DNA from 3 places in the Mesobacillus subterraneus genome. Region 1 is predicted to be linked to each of the others. Evidence: riboswitches for the same ligand, from Rfam matches in the RefSeq annotation. Region 1 holds a riboswitch; each other region holds the start of a gene.
The links. Region 1 has a riboswitch for lysine ahead of LC048_RS04110 (aspartate kinase). Riboswitches for the same ligand answer to the same signal wherever they lie in the genome.

Region 2: linked by a shared signal. The riboswitch ahead of LC048_RS01530 (Na+/H+ antiporter NhaC family protein) and the one ahead of LC048_RS04110 (aspartate kinase) in region 1 are both predicted to bind lysine.
Region 3: linked by a shared signal. The riboswitch ahead of LC048_RS18680 (amidohydrolase) and the one ahead of LC048_RS04110 (aspartate kinase) in region 1 are both predicted to bind lysine.

The regions. Positions count from the first base shown of each region.
Region 1 is NZ_CP129019.1:828,394-831,595, reverse strand. Features, by position in the region: gene LC048_RS04110 (aspartate kinase) at 587-1,819, opposite strand; lysine riboswitch at 1,989-2,166, opposite strand; gene uvrC (excinuclease ABC subunit UvrC) at 2,236-3,202, opposite strand, start outside.
Region 2 is NZ_CP129019.1:329,354-332,555, reverse strand. Features, by position in the region: gene LC048_RS01530 (Na+/H+ antiporter NhaC family protein) at 1-1,537, opposite strand, end outside; lysine riboswitch at 1,681-1,864, opposite strand; gene yunB (sporulation protein YunB) at 1,931-2,689, opposite strand; gene LC048_RS01520 (HD-GYP domain-containing protein) at 2,781-3,202, opposite strand, start outside.
Region 3 is NZ_CP129019.1:3,580,525-3,583,726, forward strand. Features, by position in the region: gene LC048_RS18680 (amidohydrolase) at 1-1,421, opposite strand, end outside; lysine riboswitch at 1,570-1,748, opposite strand; gene LC048_RS18685 (nuclease-related domain-containing protein) at 1,883-2,788, shown strand.

The DNA.
Region 1 (3,202 bases):
TCTGCATTCTCCGATTTCGGGCACATGTTCCTCATTTATGTTACCGAAATTCTCTGCACTCTTCGATTTCGGGCACATGTTCCTCATTTATGTTACCGAAATTCTCTGCACTCTTCGATTTCGGGCACATGTTCCTCATTTATGTTACCGAAATTCTCTGCATTCTCCGATTTCGGGCACATGTTCCTCATTTATGTTACCGAAATTCTCCCCACTCTCGGATTTCGGGCACATGTTCCTCATTTATGTTACCGAGATTCTCCGCACTCTCGGATTTCAGGCACATGTTCCTCATTTATGTTACCGAAATTCTCTGCATTCTGGGATTTCGGGCACATGTTCCTCATTTATGTTACCGAGATTCTCCGCACTCTCGGATTTCGGGCACATGTTCCTCATTTATGTTACCGAAATTCTCTGCATTCTCCGATTTCGGGCACATGTTCCTCATTTATGTTACCGAGATTCTCTGTACTCTCGGATTTCGGGCACATTTTCATTTTTAGGTGGCCGTACACATTGCAATATCACTTTTTCCGGACATGATGATTCAATGGATAAAAAAGCCTTACTCATTTCCACTCTCTTAATTTGTCTTAACCGCTCCTGAATATAGCTCAAATGCTTCATGCAATGATTCTACTGCGTTCACCATTTGTTTTTCATCAACTACGGTCGAGACTTTGATTTCAGATGTGCTGACCATCTTTACCTGGATGCCATTTCCTTCAAGGACTTCGAACATTTTGGCAGCTACACCCGGGTTTGAAACCATTCCTGAACCTACAATCGACACCTTTGCCAGGACGGTCTCGGATTCGACCGCTTGATAGTTTAATGTTTCTTTATTGCGTTCCAATACGTCTAGTACTTCCGGGAGATCGTTACTTTTAATGGAGAACGAGATATTGGCTAACCCTGCTTCTGTACGGCTCTGGACAATGATGTCGACATTTATGTGGTTATGTGCAAGTGTGGTAAATATAGTTGACAGTCCTTTTAATGAAGTACTTACTCCAAGGACTGATACTCTCGTAATCTGATCTTCAAACGCTACACCGCGTACGATTAAATTCTGTTCCAATTCATTCTCCTCCTCGATGATCGTACCTCTTTCTTTTTCCATGCTGGACCTTACTTCAAGTGGTAGCCCATAGTTCTTAGCGAATTCCACTGCACGCGGATGGAGCACACCTGCCCCGAGGTTTGCCAACTCGAGCATTTCATCATAGGAAACAGTCAGCAATTTTCTCGCGCTTTTCACATATCTAGGGTCTGTCGTGAACACGCCAGTCACATCGGTATAGATATCGCATTTATCCGCCTTCAAAGCCGCCGCAAGGGCTACGGCCGTTGTATCTGATCCGCCGCGTCCAAGCGTAGTGATTTCCCCTTCATCGGTCACACCCTGGAATCCCGCTACAATAACCACCTTGCCACTCTCTAAATCATGGGCAATTCTGTCTGAGTCGATATCGACAATCCGGGCGTTTCCGTGTACGGCTTCCGTCTTGATTCCTGCTTGCCAGCCGGTATAGGAAACAGCATCAATGCCATTTTGCTTCAACGCCATGGAATAAAGCGCGATCGTAATTTGCTCTCCCGTTGTCAAAAGCATATCCATCTCTCTCTTTGATGGCGAGCTGGAAATATCATTCGCCATGTCAACAAGATGGTCCGTCGTTTTGCCCATTGCTGATACGACCACGACGACATTGTTGCCATTCTGCAGTTCTTCTGCTGTCCTGCTGGCAGCGTTCCTGATCCTTTCAACGCTGCCTACCGATGTTCCTCCGAATTTCTGTACAATCAATCCCATACGTTTCCCCTGCCTCTTCATTCTTTATTTTGCCTCTAATAGAGTTTCATGGACACGCCGCATATGTATTTTCCCCAAGGACTTTCACATATCTGTTAAAATGCCCTTAAAAACAGAAAAAGCAATGGAAGTGGCTCCCAATGCTTAATTAACGTAGATATACGCTGCAACATGAGATAGCACTCCAAGATGGCAATCTTGACAATCCAGCGTTTATTCAACGAAGGACCAGCGAGAAAATCGATAGGTATTTCCCCACTTCGGCGAACATCCCCTTTCAAAGTCCATCAATGAATCCTACAATTCTCATGACTTTTACTCTTGAAGTTCGCACCTCTATCTACACTTTAATGCTCTAAAGTGATAGTTATATGAAATTTTCATAATTATAGCACACCTAAAAATAGAATGCTACATTAATTCTGTAATTTCTGATATAATTCCTCCGCAACATTAGCTGGAACTCCGGCAGCATTCAGCTCTTCCACAGATGCTTCCCTCATTTTTTTCACCGAACCGAAATGCTTCAGCAGAGCCTTCTTGCGCTTTTCGCCAATTCCCGGAATATCATCAAGCAAGGATTGAAACGCACTTTTGCCTCTTAACTGGCGATGGAAAGTAATCGCGAACCGGTGGACTTCATCCTGGATTCTTTGCAGCAAGTAAAACTCCTGACTGTTCCGCGCCAGTTCGATTACCTGCAGCGGGTTACCATACAGCAGCTGAGAAGTCCTGTGCTTATCATCCTTAGCCAGACCGGCAAGCGGAATATCGAGTCCGAGCTCATTTTCAAGCACATCACGTGCAGACTCGATATGTCCCTTTCCGCCATCTATGATAATCAAATCCGGCAGCGGCAATCCTTCCTTCAAGACCCGTGTATATCTGCGCCTGACGACTTCCCTCATCGATTCATAGTCATCCGGTCCCTTGACCGATTTAATTTTATATTTGCGGTATTCCCTTTTTTCAGGCTTGCCGTCGATGAAAACAATCATCGCTGAAACCGGATCGGTCCCCTGGATATTGGAGTTATCGAAAGACTCAATGCGATGAGGGGTGTAGATACCCATTTGCTTGCCAAGGTTTTCAACAGCGTTAATGGTTCGCTCCTCATCACGCTCAATTAACGAAAATTTTTCTTTGAGGGCGATACTCGCATTCTTGGACGCCAGGTGGACAAGTTCTTTCTTCTTTCCTCTCTGCGGTTTCAGGACTTTCACTTCAAGCAGCCCCTCCGCAAGTTCCAGGTCTACGCCCTCTGGTACCAATACTTCCTTTGGCTTGAAATGCTCATTTTTTGAGTAAAATTGGCCCAGATATGTGAGGATATCTTCTTCAGGTTCATTGTGGATCGGGAACATCGAAACCTCGCGTTCGATC
Region 2 (3,202 bases), 500 kb from region 1:
CAAAAATGAAAGCAAAAGCAACGAGCAGGATTGCCACAACCGCAAGTGCTCCTAAAGTGCTGCCAGTGAATCCAATGACCAGGAATCCTGCAGATGCAATCGCAGCGGAAATCAATGCGTAAGGCAGCTGGGTCATGACATGGTCTAAGTGGTGCGCGCCAGCTCCTGTTGATGAAAGAATCGTCGTATCGGATATTGGTGAGCAGTGGTCACCAAAAACCGCGCCCGCCAATACAGCTGCTAATGCTGGCAGCATGAGCGTGATATCAGCTGCAGCAGCGATATCGCCGGCAATTGGAAGCAGGATGCCGAATGATCCCCATGAAGTCCCTGTTGAGAAAGCCATGATTCCAGCTACAAGGAATAGCAGGAACGGCAGGAATGAGGTATTAATATTAGAGCTTTCAACAATACCAGCTAGATACTTGCCTGTTTCAAGTCTTCCAATCAAATCAACAATGACCCATGCGAAGACCAGGATATAAATAGCCGGGAGCATTGACTTAATGCCCTCAACAATCCCTTTGCTAAAAACATTAGCATTAACGCCTTTTAAAACTACTGCCTGCCTTACAAACAGAATCAGCGCAACAGCTAGGCCGAGCAATCCGCCAGTAACAAGAGACTTCGTTACATCTGTGTTTTCGAAGATCGCTAGGATGGTAACATTGCCTTCCACAGCGCTTGCTCCAGTCCAAAGCATCATACCTACAGTTCCAGCGACAAGGGCTACAATCGGCCATACAAGGTCTCCAACTGTTCCTTTTGTGCTTGTAGGAAGGTCATCCTTCAGTTCTCCCGGTACAGGCTTGTCCTGCGAAACGACAATTCCTTCAGTGATCGCACGTTCTTCATGCTTTTTCATAGGTCCAATTTCGATATTTCGAAGAGCAACGATAAAGACCATGGCTAACGCTGCCAGTGCGTAAAAGTTCATAGGCGCCATTTGCATGAAAGCTGAAAAAGCCGTATATTCGCTAACTCCATGAGCAGCAAGAATGGTACCAATCAAAGCAATAATGTATGCACCCCAGCTCGAAATCGGCGAGATGACACAGACTGGTGCAGAAGTAGAGTCAATCAAATAAGCAAGCTTAGCACGCGAAACCTTTTGTCGGTCTGTAATCGGACGTGTTATTTGGCCGACTGCCAAAGCATTGAAATAATCATCAATAAAAATAATAATCCCTAAAAATGCGCCGACTAACTGTGCGCCTACTCTGGTTTTAACACGCTTCATCGCCCATTCACCAAACGCGCGGCTTCCGCCTGAGATGGAAATGAATGCAGTGATGGTTCCCAATAATAATAAGAAAAGGATGATGTACAAGCTATATGTGTTCAGTTCTCCATCTGCGACAACGATTGCTTTTGCCGCATCCCACACGATAGCAAATGTTTCTGCGATATTAAATTCAGCTAGCAAAAAAGCCGCTGCGATGATGCCCGTCCCCAGCGATAGCAGCACTCGCCTTGTGATCACTACCATTAAGATTGCCACTAATGGCGGCAGCAATGAAAAAATTGTGTTTTCCATTCTTTCTTTCTCCTCCTTGTTTTTGACAGGGGGAAACTTTTACATGAACAGAGTTTAGTTGCTTCCTTTTAAAAAAATACAAAAAAGGGCAACGATAGAGAACATTCTATCGCTGCCCTTAATAAGCAACTAGTGTCTCCATCACGATCTGTAGCTCCCCATTATGGATATACCTCCATAATGACAGTGATACTCTTGTTCAAAGTATCCCCAGCAATAAAAAATGTGACTCACTTCCTATTGCTTCGGCAAAATTCCCTTTGAGCTGTGATCAACGTTGTCATCCTCACACAGCCTACTATTGAATCCTGCGCCTCTACCCCATCGGAATGATGTGGTTTATTATTCAATTGATTTTATAATATAACAATATCGCTAACTTGACAACTGTTTTTATTCGCCGGGAAGCTGGATAGCTGGTGTTGTAGATCCTCCGCCATTGTAAAATTGAGGTACTTTTCCTGGGTAGTAGAAGCTGCCAATTGGAATGTCTTCTTGAACCGTAGCTACTTCAGTCGAAAAAGGAATAATAATTTGCACATTGACCTTCACCCTAACCGAAACATTGATCAGTGTATTGTTAATGCCGTGCTCCTCTGTTTCCCAGACTACATCAGCAGTCACATCACCAATCGCGTTGAACTTGACCGGAACCCTCGGACCCATATTACCTAGAAGTGCATTATTGGTGGCCTGCCCTAATGGAACATAATAAATGATGCCTGCTTCCCTGTCTTCCTCATCGGTGACAAGCTCGACATCTGATAGCAACTCAAGCGAGGTGAGATTCCCTCTTTCAGCTTCTTTTAAATTCATCTGTACAATGTTAGTCGTTTCTGCTTTTACCCTGTTGATGATTTCAGTATTAAATTTCACTACAGTGGTCGTTCCGTTATCTACTGGCACAAACTCAATTACTTTATCAATATCCATGCCATTGGCAATCTTCTTATTGATTGCTTTATTGATTACAAGCGTAGCAATTTTTCTTGTTTGAGATCTTGCATAATCCATTAATGTGGGCTCGAGCCCTTTATCTATGATCCACAGCCCTGCTGCTGTTGAAAAGGAAAAAAAGACGAATGTCAGCAGGAATACATACCTGAAAGGCAAGGGCCCTTTCCGAGGCAGCCGCCGGCCGAATTTTGGCAAAATAAATCCCCCCTCTAAAGCTATATGTATGCTTCAAAGGGGGGAACTAGCCTAAAAAGTATTGAAAGATGTGCCTGCACACCTGAAAAAATTAATAATTAGCGGCATACTCATACTTAATAATCGTATCACAGCTGACGATCATCAAGCTTAGGTTCGACTGCAAATCAAGCTGGTATGGTTCTACTTTTCGTCCGTTTTCCTCCAGTATACGAACAACAGGGCGCTCACTCAACCGAGGATTCTGCTCAGCCACTACTCCCTTTCGCCCATCGCTTAACATGACGGTAAGGTCGGCTGGATATATTGCTACCGATCTTCGGAAGGCATCGACTACCTTCGGATCAAACAGACTGCCAGAACCCGAATAGAGGATTTCAAGCCCTTCATGCGGAAGCATCGCTGGACGATATACTCGATTAGAAGTAACCGCATCAAAAACATCAGCCACACCAAGTATCTTTCCAAATAAGTGAATCTCGTTCTCTTTCAATCCACGCGGATAGCCTGCAC
Region 3 (3,202 bases), 2.0 Mb from region 1:
AGCTCTGTGAAAAGTCGGAACGCATCGAGCATTGACAGCTTCTGCTCTGGCACATAGCCATCGTGAGTTTCGCCCGGTTTTTTCCTAGTAACCGCGGCATGTATTCCCAGAACCGGGTCGACTGGTTCAACCGGCGAATCGGAACCTCCGGCACAAATGACGCCTGCTTCCATCAGGGTTTTCCAAGCGTAGGAAAGTTTGATTCTTTTTTCACCAAGACGTTCCTGAACCCAAGGGAAGTCACTTGCTATAAAACGTGGCTGAATATCCGCAATCCGGCTAGGCCCCTTCAGGCGTGGAATCAGTTCCTCCCGTAAAACTTGTGCATGAATCAGCCGGTCTCGATAAGCCGTTGCCGGGAATTGGCCCAGCACATCAAGAACATTTTCCAGTGCCTGGTCGCCAATTGTGTGGACAGCAATCGGCATATCCAGCTCGCGCGCCCCTTTCACGATTTCGTATAAATGCTCCTGATCATACATCGCATCGCCGTAATGACCTGGCGCATCACTATATGGTTCTGATAGCAGCGCGGTCCTCCGGCCAAATGCCCCATCGGCAAAAATCTTCACCGCACCGATTTGCAGCGTGTCATTGCCGTAGCCTGTGTACATTCCGGCTTCTTTCAGGTTTGATAAAAACTCATGGTTAATCAAGAGATTGCTGCGTAAGCCGAGCTGCTCTCCATTTAAAAGCTCATTAAATAGATTCCATGTTTTTTCAAGACCGCCAAGATAGAGCGGGTCATTTGTATGCACGCTGGTCAACCCTTTGCTCATCGCATAATTCATCGTCTGCCGCATCGCTTTTTTCCAGTCGTTGTACGAGCGCTCCGGGATATACTGTCGGACTAAATTTGCCGCTGACTCGAGGAACAGTCCGGTCGGTTGCTTCGTGATTTCATCGAGTACGATGGTTCCGCCCTCCGGAACCGATATCAACGGATGATAGCCGCTCACTTCGAGCGCCTTGCTGTTGACCAGGGTTGCGTGCAGGCACGTCCTTGTTAAAAATAACGGGTTGGCAGGAGCCACATAATCCAGCTCGGCAATCGTCGGAATTCCTCCGTCGGTAAAAAGGTTCTCATCCCAGCTGCTGCCGACAATCCATTCACCAGGTTCAAGCTGACTGGCTTTTCCCTTTATTTTTGCCAGCATTTCATGTTTGGTCGTGATTCCGACAAAGTCGAGATTGATGAAACTATCGGCCATGATTGATAAGTGAAGATGGCTGTCGATCAAACCCGGTGTTGCCGTCTTCCCTTCCAAATCAATGATTTGCGCCTGGCTGCCCCATTGCAGCACAATATCTGTTGAAATTCCCATATCAATAAAACGGCCATTTTCAATGACCACTGCTTGTACAATTGGATTGCGTGAATTGAATGTATAGATGGTTCCATTTTTGTAGATGGTTCTCAAGAAGATCTCCCCTTTGGATAAAATGTGAATGCCTGGGGAGCGCGTTTGGAGTTGATGGAAGGGGATAGTTGGTACGCTCTGGCATGCAAAAAAGCAATGACAGAAAATAACCTATCATTGCTTTTTACAATATACGTTATCCGCCATTTCGATCAGTAGTTCTCCATGCACAAAACCCCGCATGACAGTCTGCTCCTTGTTCAGAAAGCATCCCAGCAATAATCAGTCCGACCCTGATTATGCTTCGGCAAACAACCCTTTCAGCCACCATCAACGATTGTCTATCTCCGATGGTCTACTCTTGTTATTTGCTCCCCTACCTCACCGATCTGATAAGATCATATGAAATTAGGTTAATACTATCAAATTGTCCTATTTTAATCAAGATTCTAAAATGTCTTAAAATGTTCACAGTTTTTTAGTTGCTCCCATTTTAAAATGAAGAAGAAAGGAAGTGGAATATGTTATTAAAAGAAAGAACCAAACCAGAAGAATTGGTAATTCTGCAAGCACTTAAGCCTCGAATGGAACTGGAAGAGAAAGATGCGCAAAACCTATGGACCCTGGAGAAAGGCTATGAAGGTGAAGTTCAATTCGACTTATGGTTTACGAACCATCGAGTGGAGAGTCTCATTATCAACGACCTACGCCTTGAAGTGAATGGCACACTTTTTCAAATCGATTCGTTCGTGATTACGCAGGATCGGCTCCATCTCTTCGAAGTGAAAAATCTCGAAGGGGACTATTACCTGGATGGAGACAAATTCAAGACAGTTGCCGGGAACGAAGTTAAAAACCCACTCCATCAACTAAACCGTGCAGAGATCCTGCTAAAACAACTACTGAAGAATCTGGGCTTTTACATCCCTCTCGAACCCCACCTCATGTTCATCAACCCTGAATTCGCCCTTCTGCAAGCACCATTGAAATCCCCTATTATTTTACCAAATCAACTAAATCGCTTTATGGATAAGATGAATAGAACCTCTTCAAAATTAACGAGCAAACATTCCAAATTGGCTGAGACCCTTTTGTCATTGCATGTTAAGAAATCACCATATACTAGGGTACCTAGTTATGATTTGGAGATGTTGAGGAAAGGGGTTATTTGTGAGTCTTGCGGGGAGTTTTTGGAGAGTTATAGTAGAAATAAATACATTTGTAGAAACTGTAATTCTCTAGAATATATAGAATCAGTTGTGCTTCACTCAGCTAAAACCTTTCAGTTACTTTTTCCAGAACGGAAATTAACCACAACAGCTATCTATGATTGGAGCGATGGTCTTCTTCCAATTAAAGCTATTAGAAGAGTCTTTCAGAACAACCTTTCAGTCAATGGGGTGTTTAGCTCCACTTATTATGAGTAATGTAATACTAGAAGAATTGCCATGATGAATCAAATGGCAATTCTTCCTTTTTCGGGCACATGTTCCGCTTTCTTGTTACCGAAATCTTCTGCTCCTCCACTTTTCGGGCACATGTTCTGCTTTCTTTTTACCGAAATCTTCTGCTCCTCCACTTTTCGGGCACATGTTCCGCTTTCTTGTTACCGAAATCTTCTGCTCCTCCACTTTTCGGGCACATGTTCCGCTTTCTTCTTACCGAAATCTTCTGCTCCTCCACTTTTCGGGCACATGTTCTGCTTTCTTGTTACCGAAATCTTCTGCTCCTCCACTTTTCGGGCACATGTTCTGCTTTCTTGTTACCGAAATCTTCTGCTCCTCCACTTTTCGGGCACATGTTCCGCTTTCTTGTTACCGAAATCTTCTGCTCCTCCACTT